Linked DNA regions of Actinoalloteichus fjordicus. The protein of the gene in region 1 interacts with the protein of each later gene in a pairwise test. Links are inferred from orthologs where the notes say so. Each region holds a gene or a part of one and is shown on either strand. Other genes may lie near its edges.

Evidence for each region.
Region 2: the proteins of ftsZ (region 1) and rlmN interact in binary tests that used the Escherichia coli proteins (3 or more experiments, as listed by UniProt). The link is inferred for Actinoalloteichus fjordicus from one-to-one orthologs.

The regions. Positions count from the first base shown.
Region 1 is NZ_CP016076.1:2,163,690-2,174,714, forward strand. Bases 1-2,910 are described here. They hold ftsZ (cell division protein FtsZ), read left to right. Parts: upstream 1-723; coding sequence 724-2,097; downstream 2,098-2,910. Other genes in these bases: xylB (xylulokinase), read left to right, coding at 1-214; pgeF (peptidoglycan editing factor PgeF), read left to right, coding at 2,335-2,910. In the rest of the region: more of pgeF, read left to right, coding at 2,911-3,045; UA74_RS09785 (YggS family pyridoxal phosphate-dependent enzyme), read left to right, coding at 3,042-3,788; UA74_RS09790 (cell division protein SepF), read left to right, coding at 3,892-4,509; UA74_RS09795 (YggT family protein), read left to right, coding at 4,535-4,819; DivIVA-like cell division protein Wag31, read left to right, coding at 4,897-5,724; ileS (isoleucine--tRNA ligase), read left to right, coding at 6,210-9,374; UA74_RS09810 (histidine phosphatase family protein), read left to right, coding at 9,544-10,182; lspA (signal peptidase II), read left to right, coding at 10,239-11,025. UniProt on the Escherichia coli protein: Essential cell division protein that forms a contractile ring structure (Z ring) at the future cell division site. The regulation of the ring assembly controls the timing and the location of cell division.
Region 2 is NZ_CP016076.1:1,999,393-2,010,426, forward strand. The notes cover bases 3,557-6,475. They hold rlmN (23S rRNA (adenine(2503)-C(2))-methyltransferase RlmN), read left to right. Parts: upstream 3,557-4,422; coding sequence 4,423-5,529; downstream 5,530-6,475. Other genes in these bases: UA74_RS09060 (class I SAM-dependent methyltransferase), read left to right, coding at 3,557-4,246; UA74_RS09070 (beta-class carbonic anhydrase), read right to left, coding at 6,139-6,475. Also shown: rpsB (30S ribosomal protein S2), read left to right, coding at 1-13; tsf (translation elongation factor Ts), read left to right, coding at 233-1,051; pyrH (UMP kinase), read left to right, coding at 1,134-1,886; frr (ribosome recycling factor), read left to right, coding at 1,927-2,511; UA74_RS09055 (phosphatidate cytidylyltransferase), read left to right, coding at 2,559-3,485; more of UA74_RS09060, read left to right, coding at 3,485-3,556; more of UA74_RS09070, read right to left, coding at 6,476-6,624; UA74_RS09075 (DUF2631 domain-containing protein), read right to left, coding at 7,036-7,314; UA74_RS09080 (ABC transporter ATP-binding protein), read left to right, coding at 7,516-8,742; UA74_RS09085 (ABC transporter substrate-binding protein), read left to right, coding at 9,007-10,179; UA74_RS09090 (ABC transporter permease), read left to right, coding at 10,176-11,034.

The DNA.
Region 1 (11,025 bases):
CGTGGAGCTGTCTCCTGTGGAACTGCGCAGCGCCTCCGCGGTGGGTGCGGCGATACTCGCCGCGGCCGGGGCCGGGCTTCCCGTCCCGCCCGCCGGTCGCGCCGACGGCAGCCCGGTCCGGCCGAGCGGCCGGGATCACAGCGCGGCCTTCGACCGTTATCGAGACCTGGTGGAGCCGCCCGCGGAGGACGAGTTCGGGCACGGGCACCACTGAACCGACCCGCGATCCGCCACAGGGTGATGCTCCGCCGAGTGATCCTCCGGCGGGTGATCCCCCACCGAGTAGTCCTCCACAGTGGTGCGTCCGACTCGATCAGGTCGCACACCCACCGGTCCGCTGGTGCGCGGCGGACTCGCCGTCGGCTGCGCCTGCCCTCGGTCTCGTCGGCGACGCCCGTTCTCCGATCAGAACGACGGTGTGGCGCGCATCGGGGCCGTTCGTCTGGCAGGCTTGCATCAGACTCGGGCGACCGCTTGGATGTTCTGGTGATCATCCGCAGGGGACCGATCCCGCGCGGGTGATGTCTCACATCACCGGCGCCCGGCGTGGCTGCTGGACCGGGGGCGCTACGGTGCCTAACGTCCGCAGCGGAAGTACCGGGGTCGACGGGCCTCCGGCCTCATCGCGGAGGTCGACCTCTGTCGGTCCAGGGCAGGCGGCCTGGACGTGCAGGCGCAGGCACGACAGCCCGAGCACGAGCCACGATCAGGAAGGCGGATCCGATGACGCCCCCGCACAACTATCTCGCGGTGATAAAGGTCGTCGGCATCGGTGGCGGCGGAGTCAACGCAGTCAACCGCATGATCGAGGTCGGGCTCAAGGGTGTTGAGTTCATCGCGGTCAACACCGATGCCCAGGCGCTGTTGATGTCCGATGCGGACGTCAAGCTCGACATCGGCCGCGAACTCACGCGCGGTCTCGGGGCGGGAGCCAATCCCGAGGTCGGACACCGGGCCGCCGAGGACCACCGGGAGGAGATCGAGGAGGTCCTCAAGGGCGCCGACATGGTGTTCGTCACGGCGGGAGAGGGCGGTGGCACCGGAACCGGCGGCGCGCCGGTCGTCGCCTCGATCGCTCGCAAGCTCGGCGCACTGACCATCGGCGTGGTCACCCGACCGTTCTCCTTCGAGGGCAAGCGGCGGGGGAAGCAGGCCGAGGACGGCATTCAGGAGCTGCGCAACGAGTGCGACACCCTGATCGTCATCCCCAACGACCGACTCCTCCAGCTCGGTGACATCGGCGTCAGCCTCATGGACGCCTTCCGCTCGGCCGACGAGGTCCTGCTCTCCGGTGTGCAGGGCATCACCGACCTGATCACCACGCCGGGTCTGATCAACCTCGACTTCGCCGACGTGAAGAGCGTCATGTCCGGGGCGGGCAGTGCCTTGATGGGCATCGGCTCGGCCAGAGGCGAGGGCAGAGCCGTGCAGGCCGCGCAGAAGGCGATCAACTCGCCATTGCTCGAGGCGTCGATGGACGGTGCGCACGGCGTGCTGCTCTCCATCGCGGGCGGCTCCGACCTGGGCCTGTTCGAGATCAACGAGTCGGCCTCGCTCGTCCAGGAGTCCGCGCACCCCGAGGCGAACATCATCTTCGGTACGGTGATCGACGACTCACTCGGCGACGAGGTCAGGGTGACGGTGATCGCGGCGGGCTTCGACAGCGGCGGGCCGACGCACAAGAAGCTGGAACCGGCACCGGTCAGCTCGCGGGCTCCCCTGGCGTCGGCGACCTCGGGTCGCCCGCCGGGATCGGGAGAACCGCCGCCGACGGAGCAGGAACACGTTCCAGAACGCGCGGCGCCCGTGCACCATCACCAGCCTTCGATGAACTCCAACCCCGTCACGCCTGCGGTGTCACGGCAGTCCGACCCGATGGGGCCCCGGCCGACGATGCCGCCGCCGATGCATGGCGGCCGTTTCGGCGGGCTGGACTCCGCTGGGCAGCAGCCCGGTCGTGATCTGGGCGGCTATGACGGCTCCCGCTCGACGCTGCCGGGGACGCCTCGGCCGGGCGGCCTGCCCGGTCGGTCCCTGCCGGTGTCCGACGACGGCGAGGACGACGAGGTCGACATCCCGCCCTTCATGCGACGCTGAACCGCACGGTCGTCCGCCGAGCCCGTGACACGAACTGATCGTGTCGCGGGCTCGATCGCGTCACGACTCGGTCGCGGGGCGTGCCCGGCTTCGGAGGCGCGGCCCACCCGGCTCTAGGATCGCCCTTGGTGGGGATGCCCGGTGCTCGAGAAGGCACCTGGCTTCGCAGTCCCTCCGTCGCGTCGGCGGGGAGCGGCGCGGGGCACGGCAGACTCTTCGGCGGAGGAGGGGTTACGGGTGCGCGTTCGGCGAGTGATCACCACGCGGGATGGTGGCGTGTCCTCGGCCCCGTACGACTCGTTCAACCTCGGTGACCACGTCGGCGACGACCCGGCCTCGGTCGAGGCCAATCGACGGCGGCTCGCCGCCGAACTCCCGGCGACGCCGAACGGCCTGGCCTGGATGGAGCAGGTCCACGGCCGGAGCACGGCGATCGTGGACGGTGCGACCCCCGCGCCGGTGGAGGCGACCGACGCACTGGTCACCACGAGACCGGGACTGGCACTGGTCGCACTGGTCGCCGACTGCGTGCCGGTGCTGCTCGCGGATCCGGTGGCGGGCGTCGTCTCGGCGGTGCACGCCGGGCGGGTCGGCAGCCGGGTCGGTGTCGTGACCGCCGCGCTGCGGGCGATGACCGAGGTGGGCGCCAGCGTCGATCGGGTGGAGGCGTTGTTGGGCCCGTCGATCTGCGGGAAGTGCTACGAGGTGCCCGCCGCGATGCGTGCCGACGTCGAGGCTCACCTGCCCGGTTCGGCATCGCGGACCCGGCAGGGCAGGCCGGGGCTGGATCTGCGGGCAGGGCTTCGCAGGCAGCTCACCGACGCCGGGATCGCGCGGCTCGGTGTCGATCCTCGGTGCACCGTGGAGTCGCCGGAACTGTTCAGTCACCGCAGGGAATCGACCACTGGGCGATTCGGCGCGGCGATCTGGCTGGAGCCTGCCTCGTGAGTGAACAGGACTTTACCGGCGAAAGCGAGCGCCGCGAGTTCCTGTCCGGGCGGCTGGCAGCGGTGCGTGAGCGCATCGCCGCGGCCTGCCTGACCGCAGGCCGACCGCTCGACGCGGTCCGGCTGCTCGCCGTCACCAAGACTTTTCCGGCTTCGGATGCCGCCCTGCTCGGTGATCTCGGACTCACCGAGTTCGGGGAGAACCGTGATCAGGACGCGGCGCCCAAGGCCGCCGAGGTCGCCGGGCTGCGGCCGGAACTGCCGATTCGCTGGCACATGGTGGGGCAGGTGCAGCGGAACAAGGCGAGGTCGGTGGCCAGATGGGCCGACGTCGTCGAGTCGGTCGACAGCCCCCGACTCGTCGAGGCGTTGGCGCGGGCCTCGGCGGCGGCGCGCGAGGCGGGCGAACGTGAGTCTCGTCTCGATGCGTTGGTGCAGGTCAGCCTCGACGGGGCGCCGGGGAGAGGCGGTTGTCCCCCGAAAGAGGTGGCGCAGATCGCAGAAATGATCGACCATTCAGGTGAATTACGACTCATTGGGGTGATGGCTGTCGCCCCGCTGGGAGGAGACTCTGAGCGCTCCTTCGAGACCTTGCACACGGTATCCGACCTGCTGCGACGTGATCATCCGCATGCGGTGGAGATCTCGGCGGGGATGAGTAATGACCTCGAACGGGCGATTGCGGCGGGCTCCACGAGTGTGCGTGTCGGAACGGCGCTTCTGGGTACCAGGCCGATAGCGTGAGTACGGGCGTTGTGGGGAGGCAGACGGCGGGTGACACCGTCGTCGGGACAGGCGTCGGGACGTTGGCCAGGTCAGCCAGTCCGGATGCGGGGAAGGGCTGTCGATGAGCGCACTACAGAAGCTGAAGGCCTACTTCGGCATGGTCCCCGCCGAGGACATGGACGACTACGACGAGGCAGGTTACGAGGCCGACGAGTACGAGTCCTACCCCGACCGGGTGGGGGCTCGGTCGCGGCGTGCCACCGCGCTGCGCGGTGGATACCGGCCGGTCGACTTCGACGAGGACGATGACGCCGTCGAGGCTGTTCAGAGCAGGTCGAGGACCCGGAGCTCCTGGTCGCCCCAGCCCGCCACGCGCGGAGCACTGGCGGTCGACTCGCAGCGTGACTCGGTCACCCGACTGCGACCTGCGGCGGAGTCCGTCGTCTCCGGCGCGGCAGGGGCGGCCGCGGGTCGGATCACGACGCTGCACCCCAAGACTTACATCGAGGCCAGGACCATCGGGGAGCACTACCGCGAGGGCACCCCGGTGATCATCAACCTGACCGAGATGACCGACGCCGACGCCCGTCGTCTCGTCGACTTCGCCGCTGGGCTGGCGTTCGCTCTTCGGGGGGACATCGACAAGGTGACGAGCAAGGTCTTCCTGCTCTCACCCGCCGATGTGGACGTCACGGCGGAGCAGCGGCGGCGGATCGCCGAGGGCGGTCTGTTCGGCTGACGGCAGATGATGGCAGAGTTGGGGTGTGGAACTCTTCCGGATCATCGCGTACTACGCGCTCTTCTTCTTCTGGCTGCTCTTGATGGCGCGTATCGTGGTGGAGCTGGTTCGGTCGTTCGCCAGGGACTGGCGTCCGGCCGGGGGGGTTGCGGTCGCGCTTGAGACCATCTACACAGTGACCGACCCGCCGGTTCGCGCGCTGCGACGCGTGATCCCGACAGTTCGGATCGGCGGGGTCGGACTAGACCTGTCGATTATGGTTCTACTGCTGGTCGTCTTCATCCTGATGCGACTGGTGATCCCGACTTGAACAAGACGACACGGGCAGACCGGGCAGCGGGGAGCTCCGGGGTTCCGCTGTCGAGGAGTGCGTGAGGTGATCTAGCCATGCCGTTGACGCCCGCCGACGTGCACAACGTCGCGTTCAGCAAGCCACCGATTGGCAAGCGGGGCTACAACGAGGACGAGGTGGACGCATTCCTCGACCTGGTTGAAGGCGAACTCGCAAGACTGATCGAGGAGAACAACGAACTGCGCAACCAGATCGAGCAGCTGGATCAGCAGCTCGACAACGCGCGCGCTGACCTGGAGGACGCCCGAGCAGGAGCCGCGGCCGCACCCGTCGCGGCGAGCAGGCCGGTGGAGGAGCCGCGCAGGCTCTCGCCGGTGCCGCCGCCGTCGCTGGTGGAGCAGACCGCGCCGGGGGGCGACCACCACGTCCAGGCCGCCAAGGTCCTCGGACTGGCGCAGGAGATGGCCGACCGCCTCACCGGGGAGGCGAAGGCCGAGGCCGACGGGATGCTGTCGGAGGCGAGGACGAAGTCCGAGCAGCTGCTCTCCGACGCGCGGACCAAGTCCGACGGCATGGTGAACGAGGCTCGTACGCGAGCCGAGACCATGCTGGGCGACGCCAGGACCCGCTCCGAGACCGTGGAGCGCCAGTCCAGGGAGAAGGCCGCCACCCTCGAACGCGACGCGCAGCGCAAGCACTCCGAGATCCTCGCGGGGATCACCCAGGAGAAGAACAGCCTGGAGAAGGAGATCGAGGTGCTGCGCACCTTCGAACGCGAGTACCGCACCAGGCTCAAGACGATGTTGGACTCGCAGCTCCGTGAGCTGGAGGACCGGGGCAGCGCCGTCCCGTCCGCCGAGTCCACCCGATCGAGTCACCAGACGGGATACAGCTTCGGCGGTCGCACCGCCGAGGCGGGCTGAGCACCGAGGCCGACCGGCGACGTCGGTCGGGATCGGCGTCGAGAACCGTCGACCGCCCCAGCGGACTCCGCTGGGGCGGTGCCGTCTGTCTCGGCCCGGTCGACCGGGCCGCTTCGACGGGCCCTGCAGCGGTGCAGCGAAGGCGGCCCGACCGGCCCGGCGGCGGCCGGGCGTCGGAGCGCCCCTCCGGGCGCCGGGTCGGGCGAAAAGGATTCGACCTCGGCGCTAATCTGTGCGTAACAGGCTTTGATCCGGCCATCACCGGGGAGCCGCCGGAAGAACCGGGCCGAGACGGCCCGCAGTAGAGCCGGCCGGGCGGGCCCGTCACAGCCCTGAATGAGAGGTCGACGTCCGCGCTGCTGCGGGGTGCGTCGGCAAGCGGGGTGGTACCGCGGGGTGTCGAAGGCGACACGTCGTCCCCGGAGGGAGTCCGCGAACGGCGGGCCTCCGCGACGACCGCCACCACCCTGCGAGGAGTATCTCCGATGGCCTACCCCAAGGTCCGTCTCACCGGTCCGGACACCGCAGGCGTGCCCGCGCAGCCGTTCTTCCCCGAGCTGGAGAACGCGGTGCTGTCCTACTGGTCGGCCGACGACACCTTCGCGGCGAGCGTGCAAGCCCGCCCCTCCGGAGAGAACGGCTCCAACGAGTTCGTCTTCTACGACGGCCCCCCCTTCGCCAACGGTCTTCCGCACTACGGGCACCTGCTCACCGGCTACGTCAAGGACGTCGTCCCCCGGTACCAGACCATGCGAGGCAGGCGTGTCGAACGCCGCTTCGGCTGGGACTGCCACGGCCTGCCCGCCGAGGTGGAGGCCGAACGACAGCTCGGGATCGACCACAAGTCCCAGATCGAGGCCATGGGCGTCGACGTCTTCAACGACGCCTGCCGCACCTCGGTCCTGCGCTATACCGACCAGTGGCGCGACTACGTCACGCGCCAGGCCCGCTGGGTGGACTTCGACGACGACTACAAGACCCTCGACCTGGACTACATGGAAAGCGTCATGTGGGCCTTCAAGTCGCTCTGGGACAAGGGCCTGGTCTACGAGGGCTTCCGGGTCCTCTGGTACTGCTGGCGCTGCGAGACGCCGCTGTCCAATACCGAGACGAAGATGGACGACGTCTACCGGGACCGGCAGGACCCGGCGGTCACCGTCGCGATGCGGCTGGAGACCGGGGAGCGGGCCCTGATCTGGACGACGACGCCGTGGACCCTGCCCAGCAACCTCGCCATGGCCGTCCACCCGGACGTCGAGTACGTGACCGTCGAGCACGAGGGCGAGCGTTATCTCCTCGCCGAGGCCCGGCTGGCGCACTACGCCAGGGAGCTGGGCGAGGACGCCGCCGAGCGGATCGTGGCGCGCTGTACGGGCGCCGACCTGCTCGGTCGTCGGTACTCGCCGCCCTTCGACTTCTTCGCGGGCTGGGAGAACGCGCACCGCATCCTGGCCGCCGACTACGTCACCACCGAGGACGGCACCGGGATCGTGCACATCGCCCCGGCCTTCGGTGAGGAGGACAAGGCGGTGACCGACGCGGCGGGCATCGACCCGGTCGTGCCGGTCGACTCGCGGGGGCGGTTCACCAGCGAGGTCCCGCCGTACGAGGGGCAGCAGGTCTTCGAGGCGAACAAGGAGATCATCCGCGACCTCAAGGCGGCCGGGCTCCTGGTGCGCCACGAGACCTATGACCACCCCTACCCGCACTGCTGGCGGTGCCGTAACCCGCTGATCCAGCGTGCGGTCTCCTCCTGGTTCGTCGCCGTGACCCGGTTCCGGGAGCGGATGGTCGAGCTGAACCAGCAGATCGACTGGGTGCCGAGCCAGATCAGGGACGGGCAGTTCGGCAAGTGGTTGGAGGGCGCCAGGGACTGGTCGATCTCGCGGAACCGCTACTGGGGTTCGCCGATCCCGGTGTGGACCTCCGACGATCCGGCCTACCCGAGGGTCGACGTGTACGGCTCTCTCGACGAGCTGGAGCGGGACTTCGGCGTGCGCCCGGAGGACCTGCACCGGCCGTACATCGACCGGCTGACCAGGCCTAACCCGGACGACCCGTCCGGGCGCTCCACCATGCGCCGGGTCCCCGAGGTGCTGGACTGCTGGTTCGAGTCGGGCTCGATGCCCTTCGCCCAGGTGCACTATCCCTTCGAGAACCGGGAGTGGTTCGAGCACCACTACCCCGGTGACTTCATCGTGGAGTACAACGGCCAGACCAGGGGGTGGTTCTACACGCTGCACGTGCTGGCCACCGCCCTGTTCGACCGGCCTGCGTTCCGCAACGTCGCCGCACACGGCATCGTGCTCGGCGACGACGGCCAGAAGATGTCGAAGTCGCTGCGCAACTATCCGGCCGTCGACGAGGTGTTCCAGCGGGACGGCTCGGACGCGATGCGCTGGTTCCTGATGGCCAGCCCGATCCTGCGCGGCGGCAACCTCATCGTCACCGAGCGCGGGGTGCGCGACGCGGTCCGACAGTCGGTTCTGCCGCTGTGGAACTCGTGGTACTTCCTCGCGCTCTACGCCAATGCGGAGTCGCTCGAGGGGGCCTCGCAGACCGATCCCGACTTCACCGAGCGGACGGGACGGACCGTCTCCACCCATGTCCTGGACCGGTACGTGCTGGCCAAGACGCATGAGCTGGTCGTCGACGTGGGCGCCGCGTTCGACGTGCACGACCTGCCGGGCGCCTGCTCGCTGATCGAGGACTTCCTGGAGGTGCTGACCAACTGGTACGTCCGACGCTCCCGTGAGCGGTTCTGGGCGGGCGAACAGGCGGCGGTGGACACTCTGCACACCGTGTTGGAGGTCGTCTGCCGGGTCGCGGCCCCGCTGCTGCCGCTGACCACGGAGGCGGTGTGGCGCGGCCTGACCGGGGGCAGGTCGGTGCACCTGGCCGACTGGCCGCTGGTGGACGAGCTGCCCGCCGACCCGGCCCTGGTCATCGCGATGGACCGGGTGCGGCAGGTCTGCTCCACCACCTCCGCGCTGCGCAAGGCCGCCAGGCTGCGGGTCCGGCTGCCGCTGCGCACGCTCGTGGTGGCGGCGCCGGACGCGGCGGCCCTGGAACCCTTCACCGGACTGATCCGGGACGAGGTCAACGTCAAGAACGTCGAGCTGACCACGGAGGTGTCCGCCTACGGTCGGTTCGAGGTCGTGGTCAACGCCAGGGCCGCCGGACCGAGGCTCGGCAAGGCCGTGCAGCAGGTGATCCGCGCGGTCAAGGCGGGCGAATGGACTCAGGAGTCCGACGGCACCGTCTCGGCGGCGGGCGTCCGGCTGCTGCCCGGCGAGTTCGAGGAGCGGCTGGTGGCCGCCGACCCGTCGGCGACCTCGGCGCTGCCCGGCGGTACGGGCGTGGTGGTGCTCGACACCGAGGTGACCGAGGAGCTGGCGGCCGAGGGACTGGCCAAGGACGTGGTCCGGGTGGTGCAGCAGGCCCGCCGGGACGCGGACTTCGACGTGTCCGACCGCATCGAGCTGACGGTTCAGGCCGGGGCCGAGGTCGTCGACTCGCTGCGGCCGAGGGAGGGCTTCCTCGCCCAGGAGACGCTCGCCGTGCGGGTCGTCTTCGGCCCGGTCGACGGCGGCTTCGCGGGCACGGTCGGCGAGGGCGCGGAGATCGCCGTCGCCGTCACCAGGGCCTGAGAGGCACTGCCGGGCGGCGCCCGGCTGCGATGGCGGCCGAGTCGAACTGACGGCCGCTCCGCCCGGCGGTGTGATCCGCCGCCGGGCGGAGCGGCCGGCGGGTTCTTCGGGGTGCCGGGCGGGCCGGTCCGCACGGATTCGCTGATCACGTCGAGCCGAGGGGACGCGGATGGGCGCTGAAGTGGTGCTCGTGCGCCATGCGGAGTCGATCCCGCCCCGGCCGGGCGGTCCGGCCGAGTCGGTGCGGCCCCTGAGCGACGGGGGACTGGCCCAGGCGGCCGGGTTGGTGGCCGAGCTGTGCTTGCCGCCGCCCGACGTCGTCTACGCCAGCCCTTATCGGCGTGCCGTCCAGACGGTGGCACCGTCGGCGGCCGAACTTGGCCTGCCCGTCCTGACCCGCACCGACCTGCGTGAGTGGGATTCCGGACTCGCTCCGACGCCGGATTACGCCCGGCACTACGCGGCGAGCTGGGCCGATCCGAAGCACCGAAGGCCCGGCGGCGAGAGCCTCGTCGAGCTGACCGCTCGGGCCTCGGCCGCGCTGGTCGACCTCGTCGCACGGCATCCCGAGTCGAGGATCGTCGTCGGCACGCACGGCACCTTCCTGGCCAGGGCACTGGTCGGCCTCGGCGTGGCGGTCGACTGGCCGTTCTCCCGGGACATGGCCTCGCCCGCGGTGTTCCGGGTGCAAGGGCTCGGCACGCCCGACGTCCGCGTGTCGGGTCCGGGGCTGCCCGCGAGTCGTCCGGGCTTCTCGCGGGACGGCGACCCGCCTCGACGGTGCAGCCGGGCCGAACGCCGTGGGTGAGGTCCGTCGCTGTGCGTCGGGTCGGTCGCCCTGTCTTCGTGCGGGACAATGGCCGAGTGAACACCGAGCATCCCGACTCCGACCCCGTCGACGGGGCGCGTGACCCGTCCCGCGCCGAGCCGTCCGCGCGGGGTGCCGACGTGCGCCGGGCCGCAGCAGCCAGCCCGACAGGCTCCGAGGGCGTCGAGGACTCCGCGCCCGCCGAGGCCGCAGGCTCGCCGGGGCAGGCCGAGGCGTCGCTGCCGCGTAGACGGGTGGGGCTGCTCGCACTCGCCGCCCTGCTCGTCCTCGCGCTCGACATCGTCACCAAGGTCGTCGCCGTCGCCACCCTGGAGCACCGTCCGCCGGTCGAGCTCTTCGGTGGAGGCCTCTACCTGGTCCTCTTCCGCAATCCCGGTGCGGCCTTCTCGATGGCCACCGGGATGACCTGGCTGCTGACCCTCATTGCGATCGGCGTCGTGATCGGCATCCTGTGGATCGCCCCTCGGCTGCGCTCGGTCGGCTGGGGCATCGGGCTCGGCCTGGTGCTCGGCGGCGCGCTCGGCAACCTCGTCGACCGTCTCTTCCGCGCGCCGGGGCCGCTGGAGGGACACGTGGTGGACTTCCTGTCGCTGTTCGCGCCGGACGGCAGTGTGTGGCCGGTGTTCAACGTCGCGGACTCCTCGCTGGTCAGCGGGGGTGTGCTGCTGGTGCTGCTCGCCTTCCTCGGCAAGGACTACGACGGCACGACGATCAAGAACGAGAAGAAGTCCGCGAAGGACGCGGCGCAGGCGACCCCGCGTGACGCGGGCGCCGACTCCACCGATCACTCGGTGGCGACCGGGTCCGATCGGACCCGACAGG
Region 2 (11,034 bases), 160 kb from region 1 along the record:
CGCCCAGGCCTGAGTCCCGGCCTTCGATCCCGCCGCCGGTTGACTGCGGACGGGATCACGGCAGGCCTTCCAGGACTGCGGACGACCTCCCGACAACCGCGCGGGCGGGCCCACCGGGCCCGCCCGCGCGGTGCGGGATCGGGGCGCCTCGGCTGTGCGGCCGGTGCCCTGTCTTTGCCCCTGGCGCGACTTCGCCGCGCAACAACAGACATGTAAGGATTGACGACGCACCATGGCGAATTACACGGCGGCTGATGTCAAGCGTCTCCGCGAGTTGACCGGCTCCGGGATGATGGACTGCAAAAAGGCCCTGGAGCAGACCGACGGCGACATGGACAAGGCCGTCGAGATCCTGCGCATCAAGGGCGCCAAGGACGTCGGCAAGCGTGCCGAGCGCGTCACGGCCAACGGCCTGGTCGCGGCGGACGGCGGCGTCCTGCTCGAACTGAACTGCGAGACGGACTTCGTCGCGAAGACCGCCGCCTTCGAGGAGCTGGCCGCGCAGATCGTCGCCGCCGCCAAGGCGAGCTCGGCAGGCGACGTCGCGGCGCTCAAGGCGGCTCCGATCGCCGACGGCAGGACCGTCGACGAGCTGGTCCAGGAGCAGTCGGCCAAGATCGGCGAGAAGCTCGAGATCCGCCGCGTGGTCTGCTTCGACGGCCCGGTCTCGGTCTACCTGCACCGCCGTTCCTCCGACCTGCCGCCCGCAGTGGGTGTGCTGGTGGAGTTCGAGGGTGGCAGTGAGCAGGCCGCTCGTGGCATCGCGATGCAGATCGCCGCGCTGCACCCCCGCTACGTCACCCGTGACGAGGTGCCCGCCGACATCGTCGAGAACGAGCGTCGGATCGCCGAGCAGACGGCCCGCGAGGAGAACAAGCCCGAGGCCGCGCTCAGCCGGATCGTCGAGGGCAGGCTCAACGGGTTCTTCAAGGACGTCGTCCTTGTCGACCAGCCTTCGGTGCAGGACTCCAAGAAGCAGGTCAAGGCGCTGCTCAGCGATGCAGGCATGACCGTGAAGCGTTTCGCGCGCTTCGAGGTCGGCCAGGCCTGAGAGGTCCCCGCGCGCCCTGTCCTCCGCCGTCACGGCGGAGGACAGGGCGCTGGCTGTCAGTCAGGCTCATGGAGGAGAACCGTTGACCGAACGCAGCGAAACAGCACCTGGCTTCCGACGGGTGCTGCTCAAGCTCGGTGGTGAGATGTTCGGCGGCGGCGCCGTGGGCGTCGATCCCGACGTCGTGCACACCGTGGCCGCCCAGATCGCCGCAGTGGTGCGCGGCGGAGTCCAGGTCGGCGTGGTCATCGGGGGTGGCAACTACTTCCGAGGCGCGGAGTTGCAGCAGCGCGGGATGGAGCGCACCCGCGCCGACTACATGGGAATGCTCGGCACGGTGATGAACTGCCTGGCATTGCAGGACTTCCTGGAGCGGGAACAGGGCATCGACACTCGTGTGCAGACCGCCATCACCATGGGCCAGGTCGCCGAGTCCTACATTCCCCGCCGCTCGATCCGGCACCTGGAGAAGGGGCGGGTCGTGATCTTCGGCGCGGGCGTGGGGATGCCGTACTTCTCCACGGACACCACCGCTGCCCAGCGCGCGCTGGAGATCGGCGCCGAGATCGTGCTGATGGGCAAAGCCGTCGACGGCGTGTACACCGCCGACCCCAAGCGTGACCCGCAGGCCACGATGTTCAGCCACATCAGCCACCGTGAGGTGCTGGAGCGCGGTCTCAAGGTCGCCGACGCCACGGCGTTCAGCCTCTGCATGGACAACAACATGCCGATCCTGGTGTTCAACCTGCTCAACGAGGGCAACATCGCTCGGGCCGTGCGTGGTGAGAAGATCGGCACGTTGGTCAGCACCCCTGGCGAGCGCTCGGAGTACTGAGCGTGCTGAGATCGACACTCGGGGCCCCACCACTGCCGCTATGCATAGTAAGGAGTCAGCCGTGATCGACATCGACGAGTCTCTTCTCGACGGCGAGGAGAAGATGGAGAAGGCGGTGGCCGTCGCCAAGGACGAACTGGCGAGTGTGCGTACCGGTCGGGCGACTCCGAACATGTTCAACGGCATCGTCGTCGAGTACTACGGCGCGCCGACGCCGCTGAATCAGGTGGCGGGGATCAACATCCCCGAGGCACGTCAGGTCGTCGTCAAGCCTTACGACGCGAGCCTGCTGACCGCCATCGAGAAGGCGATTCGCAGCTCGGACCTCGGCGTCAATCCCACCAACGACGGCACGATCATCCGAGTGCTGGTCCCGCAGCTCTCCGAAGAGCGCAGGCGTGACCTGGTGAAGGTGGCGAAGACCAAGGGCGAGGAGTCCAAGGTCACCATCCGGAACATCCGCCGGAAGGTCAAGGACGAGATCGACCGGGCGGTCAAGGACGGCGACGCGGGGGAGGACGAGGGCACCCGCGCCGAGAAGGAACTGCAGAGCCTCACCGACAAGTACGTCGGCCAGGTCGAAGAGCTGGTCAAGCACAAGGAAAGCGAACTGCTGGAGGTCTAGGGCGTGCTGATCGAACATTCGACCGAGCCGCGCTCTTAGGACTGTCGATGGTGGTGGCTGGTGAGAAGAATGCGGCACCGGGAGTCGGTACCGGCATCCTGCGGGAGTCTCCTGCGTCGACGACGCAGGACGCCGCCCTGGTTCCGGCGGTGAAGCCTCCGTCCAGGACGGGGCGGAACCTCGGTGCCGCGGTACTGGTCGGTCTGCTGCTCGGTGCCGCGATCCTGGCGTCCCTGCTGTGGGCGCGGCACCTGTTCCTCGTGGTCATCGGCGCGGCGGTGGCCGTGTCGACGGTGGAGACGGCCACCGCGTTCCGCCGGGCGCGCGGCATGAAGGTCGCCATGACGCCCCTGCTGGTGGGCGGTCAGGCGATGCTGTGGGTCTCGTGGCCCTATGGCCTGGACGGCGTGCTGACGGCCTTCGTGCTGACCGTGTTGGCGTGCCTGCTCTGGCGGGTGCCGGGCGGTTCGGAGAACTATCTTCGCGACGTCGCGGGATCGATCTTCGTTGCCGCCTACATCCCGTTGTTCGCGACCTTCGCCGCCCTGCTGGTGCTCCCGGAAGACGGGGTCCTGCGGGTGGTGGCCTTCATGCTCGTGGTGATCGGCTCGGACACCGGCGGTTACGCGGTCGGGGCGCTGTTTGGCAGGCACCCGATGGCACCGCAGATCAGTCCGAAGAAGTCCTGGGAGGGCTTCGCGGGCTCGCTGGTCGCAGGCGTCGGTGCAGGCCTGATCATGGTCACCCTGATGCTGGGCGGTCAGTGGTGGCACGGCGCCCTGTTCGGCGTCGCCCTGGTGGCGACGGCGACGGTGGGTGATCTGTTGGAGTCGCTGGTCAAGCGGGACATCGGGGTCAAGGACATGGGCACGCTGCTCCCCGGCCACGGCGGCCTGATGGATCGAATGGACTCGCTGCTGCCCTCGGCCATGGTGGCCTGGCTGCTGTTGAACTGGTTCATTCCCGTCGCCTGATGGCGTTCTGGTCTTCGCGTGCGGGCGGCCCGTCCTCGTCCGGTGTGCTGCCGAGTCCGAACATCTGGCGGTGGCCAGGGGTCTACGAGGTGGAGAACCGGGCTCAGGACCGCGAGCACGCTCTCTTCGTGGCGCTCCGGGCGGCCTTCGACTGGGCCGGGCTCGACGTGGTCGACGTGGGCTGTGGCGACGGCTTCCACCTGCCGATGCTGGCTCGCGATGCGCGGTCGGTGGTCGGCGTTGAGCCGCATCCGCCGTTGGTCCGTCGGGCGCGACGGCGGGTGGCAGGCCTGGACTCGATCCGGGTGCTGGCGGCGGGAGCGCAGCGCCTCCCGCTGCCGGACGCGAGTGTCGATCTCGTCCACGCGCGGACGGCGTACTTCTTCGGTCCCGGATGTGAGCCGGGACTCCGGGAGGCCGAGCGGGTGCTGCGTCCCGGCGGGGCGATCGCGATCATCGATCTGGACGCCACGCGGCACCCCTATGGGAGCTGGATGCGGGCCGACCTGCCCGACTACTCGCCCGCCGACGTGGAGGACTTCTTCGCGGCGCAGGGCTTCGACTGTCGTCGGGTGGACACGCTGTGGCGGTTCGACGACAGGGAGAGCCTGGGCTCGGTCCTGCGTATCGAGTTCTCCCGTCGGGTGGCCGCGCGCGCGATCGCGCAGACGCCGGGCCTGACGTTGCCCGTCGGCTACCGCCTGCATGTGCGGCGTCGGCCCGCCACCGTGCTGCTGCCGGGCGGGCGACCGACGTCCTGACTCGGGTGCCCGGTGATGCAGGCGGGGCCGATCGGATGAGTGCGTCGTCGGGTGACGAGAGGTGCTCGCGAGGCGGCGGTTGCTCGCGAGGCGATCGGTGCGATGCGCGACCCCGTCGAGCGCGACGTCGGGGCCGGTGAGAGCCGCTCGCGCTCCGTGGGACACTGGATTACGCCATGACTGCGCTACCTCTCGTCTTCGACGCACCGCGCCGCGGCCTGCCGCCGCGCCACCTCGCCGACCTCGCCGCCGCCGACCGCAAGGCCGCCGTGGCCGAGCTGGGGGAGAAGCCCTTCCGGGCCGCCCAGCTCGCACACCACTATTTCGGTCGGCTGAGCACCGACGCGGAGTCGATGACCGACATCCCGGCCGCCAGCCGGGAACGGCTGGTCAGCGAGCTGCTGCCCACGCTGTTCACCACGGTCCGGGACGTGACCACGGACGAGGGCACCACCCGCAAGACGCTGTGGCGGGCTCACGACGGCACCCTCGTCGAGAGCGTCCTGATGCGGTACACCGATCGCGCGACGGTCTGCATCTCCAGCCAGGCGGGCTGTGGAATGGCCTGTCCGTTCTGCGCCACCGGTCAGGGCGGACTGCAACGCAACATGTCCACGGCGGAGATCGTCGACCAGGTCCGTTCCGCTGCGGCCGTGATGCGCGACGGGCTGATGCCCGGCGGCCCCGGCAGGCTGTCGAACGTGGTCTTCATGGGCATGGGCGAGCCCTTGGCGAACTACAAACGGGTGGTTGCCGCCGTGCGCCGCATCTGCGATCCGGCCCCCGACGGGCTCGGGCTGGCGCAGCGGTCGGTGACGGTCTCGACCGTGGGGCTCGCTCCCGCGATCCGCAAGCTCGCCGACGAGGGACTCCAGGTGACACTGGCCGTCTCGCTGCACACGCCCGACGACGAGCTGCGGGACACGCTGGTGCCGGTCAACACGCGGTGGACGGTGGCCGAGGTGCTGGAGGCCGCCCGGTACTACGCGGACCGTACCGGCAGGCGGGTGTCCATCGAGTACGCCCTCATCCGCGACGTCAACGACCAGCCATGGCGGGCCGACCTCCTGGCGAAGCTGCTGCGCAGGCACCTGGGCCAACTCGTCCACGTCAACCTGATTCCGCTGAACCCGACGCCGGGGAGCAAGTGGGACGCCAGCCCCAAGCCGGTGGAACGCGAGTTCGTCCGCCGCGTGCAGGAGGGCGGCGTGAGCTGCACCGTTCGGGACACCAGGGGACAGGAGATCGCCGCCGCCTGCGGCCAGCTCGCCGCGGAGGGCTGAGCGGGGCGCACGGGTCGCGGATCACGCACGTCGTGCCCCGGGCCTGCCCCCTCGAACTGTGGGGGCGACCTTCGCACCGGCTCTCGCCTCCTTGACCGGTGCGGCGGGCCTGTCGCCCTGTGCCCTCAGGACCGCTTCGGGCCGGTGATCCGGACGAACCAGGCCCGACATCCCACCCCGGTACCTGCCTATCCTGGCCGGGCGAGACGGACTCGCAGGCGCCGGAGCACGGGACGGGGTCCATCCGGCCGAAGTCACAGCGCCGGAGCGCTCGTTCGAGGCGGCGTCGGGCTGCCGGAGCGGCACCCCTCCGTGGCCTCCCGGCAGCGGAACCTGCCTGCCGAAACGCCCGGCCGGTGGTTCCCCGACGCTTCACCGCGCCGCTGAGCGGCCCACCGTGCCGATCGCCGACGTCCACACGGCGACACGGTGGGCCGATCGAGGGCTAGAACGGGCCGAGCCCGCCGGACCGCGTTCCCGGGGTTCGGCGAGGCGCGACCCGGGAGGATACGAGGCTCAGACCAGCACGGAACGTCTCGCTGGTCCGCCGTCATCCGATCCCGGTCGATCGGAGCGGTAGCCCGCGCTCGTTCGACGGCCCGCGCGCCGTCACACGACTTCGCGCAGCGCCCCGGTCTCGACGTCGAAGACGAATCCTCGAACGTTCTTGTGTTCGATGAAGGGGTTGGTCTGGATGCGCTTGATGGACTGCCGGACGTCGCCGTCGAGGTCGTCGAAGGCCTCGGCGGCCCATTCCGGCTTGATGCCGGTCTCGGCGAGGATCTCGGACTTCAGCTCGTCGTCGGTGAACGTGAGCATCCCGCAGTCGGTGTGATGGATGAGGATGATCTCCTCGGTGCCCAGCATCCGTTGGCTGATCACCACGGAGCGGATCATGTCGTCGGTGATCACGCCGCCTGCGTTGCGGATGATGTGGGCGTCGCCGAGGCGGAGTCCCAGCATCTCGAACACGTCGAGTCGCGAGTCCATGCAGGCGACCACGGTGAGTTTCAGGGCGGGCGGCAGCGGCAGTTTGAGGCCGAAGGACGCGCTGTAGGCCTTGTTGTTCGTGATCAGCTCGTCGGTGACTCTCATGATCGCTCTCCATCGCTGTGCCGGGCCGGTCGAGCTTCCGTCGCGGCGGGGATGGACGGCAATCGACGACGCCGTGCTGCTCGGTGACGTCGACGGGCTTGCGGACTGCCCATAGCCACCCGGCGGGCGGCCGTCGCGGAGGGAGCTGCCGACCCGATGAGTCGGGACGGGACTGTGCGCGGCGGGGCATCATCGGCCCGAGACGTCGACCCGGGCGCGGGTCGCGCGGGTCGACGTCTGAAGTGCACGCGGAGAAGTCAACAGAGGACGACGCAAAGACGCAAGCGTTGAGCGGAAACGCTGCTGGTCATGAGCTCGATGGTGGCTTGAACCACTCTTTGGTGCACGCCGTTCCCGGCAATCCCTGGCGCATGGTGACCGGGTAGCGCCGTGCGTCGCCCCGAGCCGGGCTCAGTTACGCCAGGAGGTCCGGCGGCGGACCTGGTCCCAGATCAGCGCGGCGACCATGCCTGCGCCGAGGAAGATCAGCCAGAGGTCCTCGGTGTGACCCTCGTGGTTGCCGATCAGCATGGCGAACACGGAGAGGGCGCCCACCCAGCCTGCCACCCGCGTGCCGACGGGGAAGCCGCCGTGCCAGCCCCATTCGGCCGAGGGCTCCTCATGGGGGTCGACGGTCGTGGCGGGACGCTTCTCCACTGCCGACGAGGACCTTGCAGAACGAGCGGCCACGTTCCCTCCACCACGAACACGATCGAGTAGGTTGCCCACGTATCGTCGCATACGGGGGCGTCGTGACCCCGATCAGCCTGGGCTGTCCGCCGGTGACTGTCTGCGGTAGGAGGGTCTCGTCTACGCTGCGGCGCGTCGACCGGGCCGTGACCCGATGCCGACGGCCCCAGTCCCCCGCTGTCCCTGCCGAGGTGTGTGCCTGTGACCGACGAGTCGGCGGAGTTCCATCCCCGAGAACAGCGCACCCCCGACACCTTCGCCCCGGTCGCGGTCGCGTTGTCCGGGGTCACCCGACGTTACGGGGACCAGATCGTGCTCGACGATCTCTCGCTGCGGGTGCACGAGGGCGAGTTCTTCTCGATCCTCGGGCCGTCCGGCAGCGGCAAGACGACCCTGCTGCGGATGATTGCAGGCTTCGCCGACCCCGAGCGCGGGACCATCGAACTCGACGGCGTCGACATGGTCGGCGTGCCGCCGTACCGGCGCGACGTCAACACCGTGTTCCAGTCCTATGCGTTGTTCCCGCACCTGGACGTCTGGAACAACGTGGCCTATGCGCTGCGCCGCAAGGGGCTGCGCGGGGGTGAGCTGCGGCGACGGGTCGGCGAACATCTGGAGCTCGTCCAACTGTCCGGTTTCGCCCGGCGCAGGCCGCACCAGCTCTCCGGCGGCCAGCAACAACGGGTCGCGGTGGCGAGGGCACTGGCCGCTCGCCCGCGTGTGCTGCTCCTCGACGAGCCGCTCGGCGCGCTGGATGCTCAGCTTCGCGGGCGGATGCAGGTCGAGCTGATGCGTATTCAACGCGAGGTCGGCACGACCTTCCTCTACATCACCCATGATCAGGAGGAGGCACTGGTCCTCTCGCATCGCCTCGCCGTGCTCGCGGGCGGACGCATCCGGCAGGTCGGCTACCCCGAGGACGTCTACGAGCGCCCGGCCAGCAGGTTCGTCGCGAGCTTCCTGCGTTCCTCCGCCACGGGCACGACGAACATCCTGGACAGCGAGGTCGTCGGGCACGACGCGGCCGCCGACCTGTTGGAGCTGCGGGTGGGTCCGGGCGCGCGCCTGCGCGCGACGCTGCCTGCCGGGACCGCCGCCCGGGCGGGCAGCCGCGTGGTACTGACGGTCCGGCCGGAGAAGGTGCACGTCTACGACGTGGACGGATCGGTGGCGCCGCCCTCGGGCTGGTGCCTGCTGCCGGGCACCGTCGTCGACATCGTCTACACCGGCGTGTCCACCCAGTATCTGGTGCGGGTCCCCGCGACGGGCGGGGACACCCTGGTGGCGTTCGTGCAGAACACCCGGCGGATCAGCGATGCGGGCGGTCCGGGCCAGCCCGTGCTGCTGGCCTGGGACCCCGAGCACAGCGTGCTGCTGGCCGACGACGCCGATCTCGACGACCACGGCGCGGCGGAGGCGGGACCATGACACCGATCGAGGGAGTGACAGGCGCAGGGAGGGCGGGCTCGGCGGCGCGATCCGAGTCCATGCCTGCCTGCGGCTCGACGGCGCGGAGCGGATCGGCGCCACGAGGGTGACCGGCCCGGCGAACGCGCCGCGACACCGCGCGTTCGCGCACATCGAACGGCCCCCGCGTCGAGTCGACGCTGACCGGGGCGCCGAGCACGGCACGAACACGGCACAGCACGAACACGGCACGGGACGAAACACGGTGAGGGAGGTGGATGCGACATGGCATCCGAGCAGGACGGACGACCGGCGGTGCGGATCGCACGACTGTGGGACGGGGGCAGCCCGCGCCTCACGCGCCGATCGATGTTGAGGTCGATGGCCTTCTTCGCGGTGGCCGCGCAGGGAGCGGCGGCCTGCGGAGTGGGCGCCGCGCCGTCCCCGTCCGACTCCGCCTCGCCGGACTCCTCGTCCGTGCGCAACGACGTCGACGAGCCGGTGCTCAACCTCTACAACTGGACCGACTACATCGACGAGGACACCATCCCCGGCTTCCAGGAGGAGACCGGCATCCGGGTCGTCTACGACAACTTCAGCTCCAACGACGAACTGGAGGCCAAGATCGCCTCGGGCGCGGCCGGGTACGACCTGGTGGTCCCCACCGACAACTTCCTGCGGAGGTTCCTGCGCTCCGATCTGCTGCGCCCCCTCGATCAGGACCTGTTGACCAATCTCGACAACCTGGGGAGTCGCTTCCGCGACGCCGACTACGACCCAGGGAACCGCTACTCCGTTCCGTGGGCCTGGGGCACGACCGGGCTGGCCTACTCGCCCGCCGAGCTGGGTGCGGAGGTGACCAGCCTGTCGGCCTTCGACCTGCCCACGGCGCGGGGCCGCAGCATCCTGCTCGACGAGGCTCGCGACGGCCTGGCGCTGGGCATGTTGGCGCTGGGACACGATCCGAACTCCACCGAGCCCGCCGACCTGGACGAGGCGGTGGAGTACCTGCTGGACCTGAAGAGCAGGCTCGGTCAGATCACCTCGGACGTCATCGAGCCGCTGTCCTCCGGCCAGGCACCGCTGGCCCAGGCCTATTCCGGGGACGTGTTCCAGGCCCAGGAGGCCAATCCCGACCTGGCCTATGTGATTCCAGCGGAGGGCGGGCTGTCCTGGGTCGACGTGTTGTGCATTCCGAGGGACGCACCGCACGCCGAGAACGCCCACCGCTTCATCGACCACATCCTGCAGCCCGAGGTCGGGGCGCGGCTGGCGGAGGAGATCCAGTACGGCAGCCCCAACGAGGCCGCCCTGCCACTGATCGATCCGGCGCTGCGGGACGATCCGCTGATCTACCCGTCAGAGGAGGAGCTGGCCAGACTGCCGTTCACCGCCGATCTCGGCCCCGAGGTGGAGGCCCGCTACGCGGACGCCTGGACCAGGGTGAAGACCGGGTGACGGGCCCGCGCTCGCGGCGCGGGATCGCGCGGGGGCTGGCCACGGCGGGACAGCTGGGGCCCGCGGCGTTGTGGCTGGTCCTGTTCCTGCTGGTCCCGTTGGCACTCGTGGTGCAGTTCAGCTTCGCGACCAGGGACACCGGCGCGGCACGAGCCGTGCTGCCCTGGACGACGCTGCCCTATCGAACCGCGCTGGACCCGGCGTTCCTGCCGATTTTCTGGCGCACCCTCGTCTACGCGACCGTGACCACGGCGGCGTGCCTGGTGCTCGCCTTTCCGCTGGCGTGGTTCATCGCCCGACACGGTGGTCGGTTCCGCACGGTGCTGCTCGCGCTCGTGCTGATCCCGTTCTGGGCGAGCTATCTGGCCAGGGTCTACGCGTGGAAGGCGCTGCTCGACGGCGACGGCCCGATCAATCGGCTGCTCGACCTCGTCGGCCTCGGACGGGCGGGCGGCTACCTGCTCACCGACACGGCGGTGGTGCTGGGCCTGACCTACGGGTTCCTCCCGTTCATGGTGCTGCCGCTCTACGTGGCCTGCGTGCGCTTCGACCACCAGCTCGTGGAGGCCTCCTACGACCTGGGGCACGGCAGACTGGGGACGTTCTTCCGCGTCGTTCTCCCCGGCGTGCTGCCGGGCATCCTCGCGGGGGCGCTGCTGGTCCTGGTGCCTGCCGCCGGGGACTTCGTGACGCCGAGCCTCCTCGGCGGCGTCGACCAGAGCACCTTCGGCAGCGTCGTCGACGACCAGTTCGGCGGCGGCAACAACTGGCCGCTCGGCTCGGCGATGGCGGTGCTGCTGCTGATCCTGGTGGTGGTCGCGCTGCTGGCGCGCGGCCGCAGGGGAGAGGACGTCC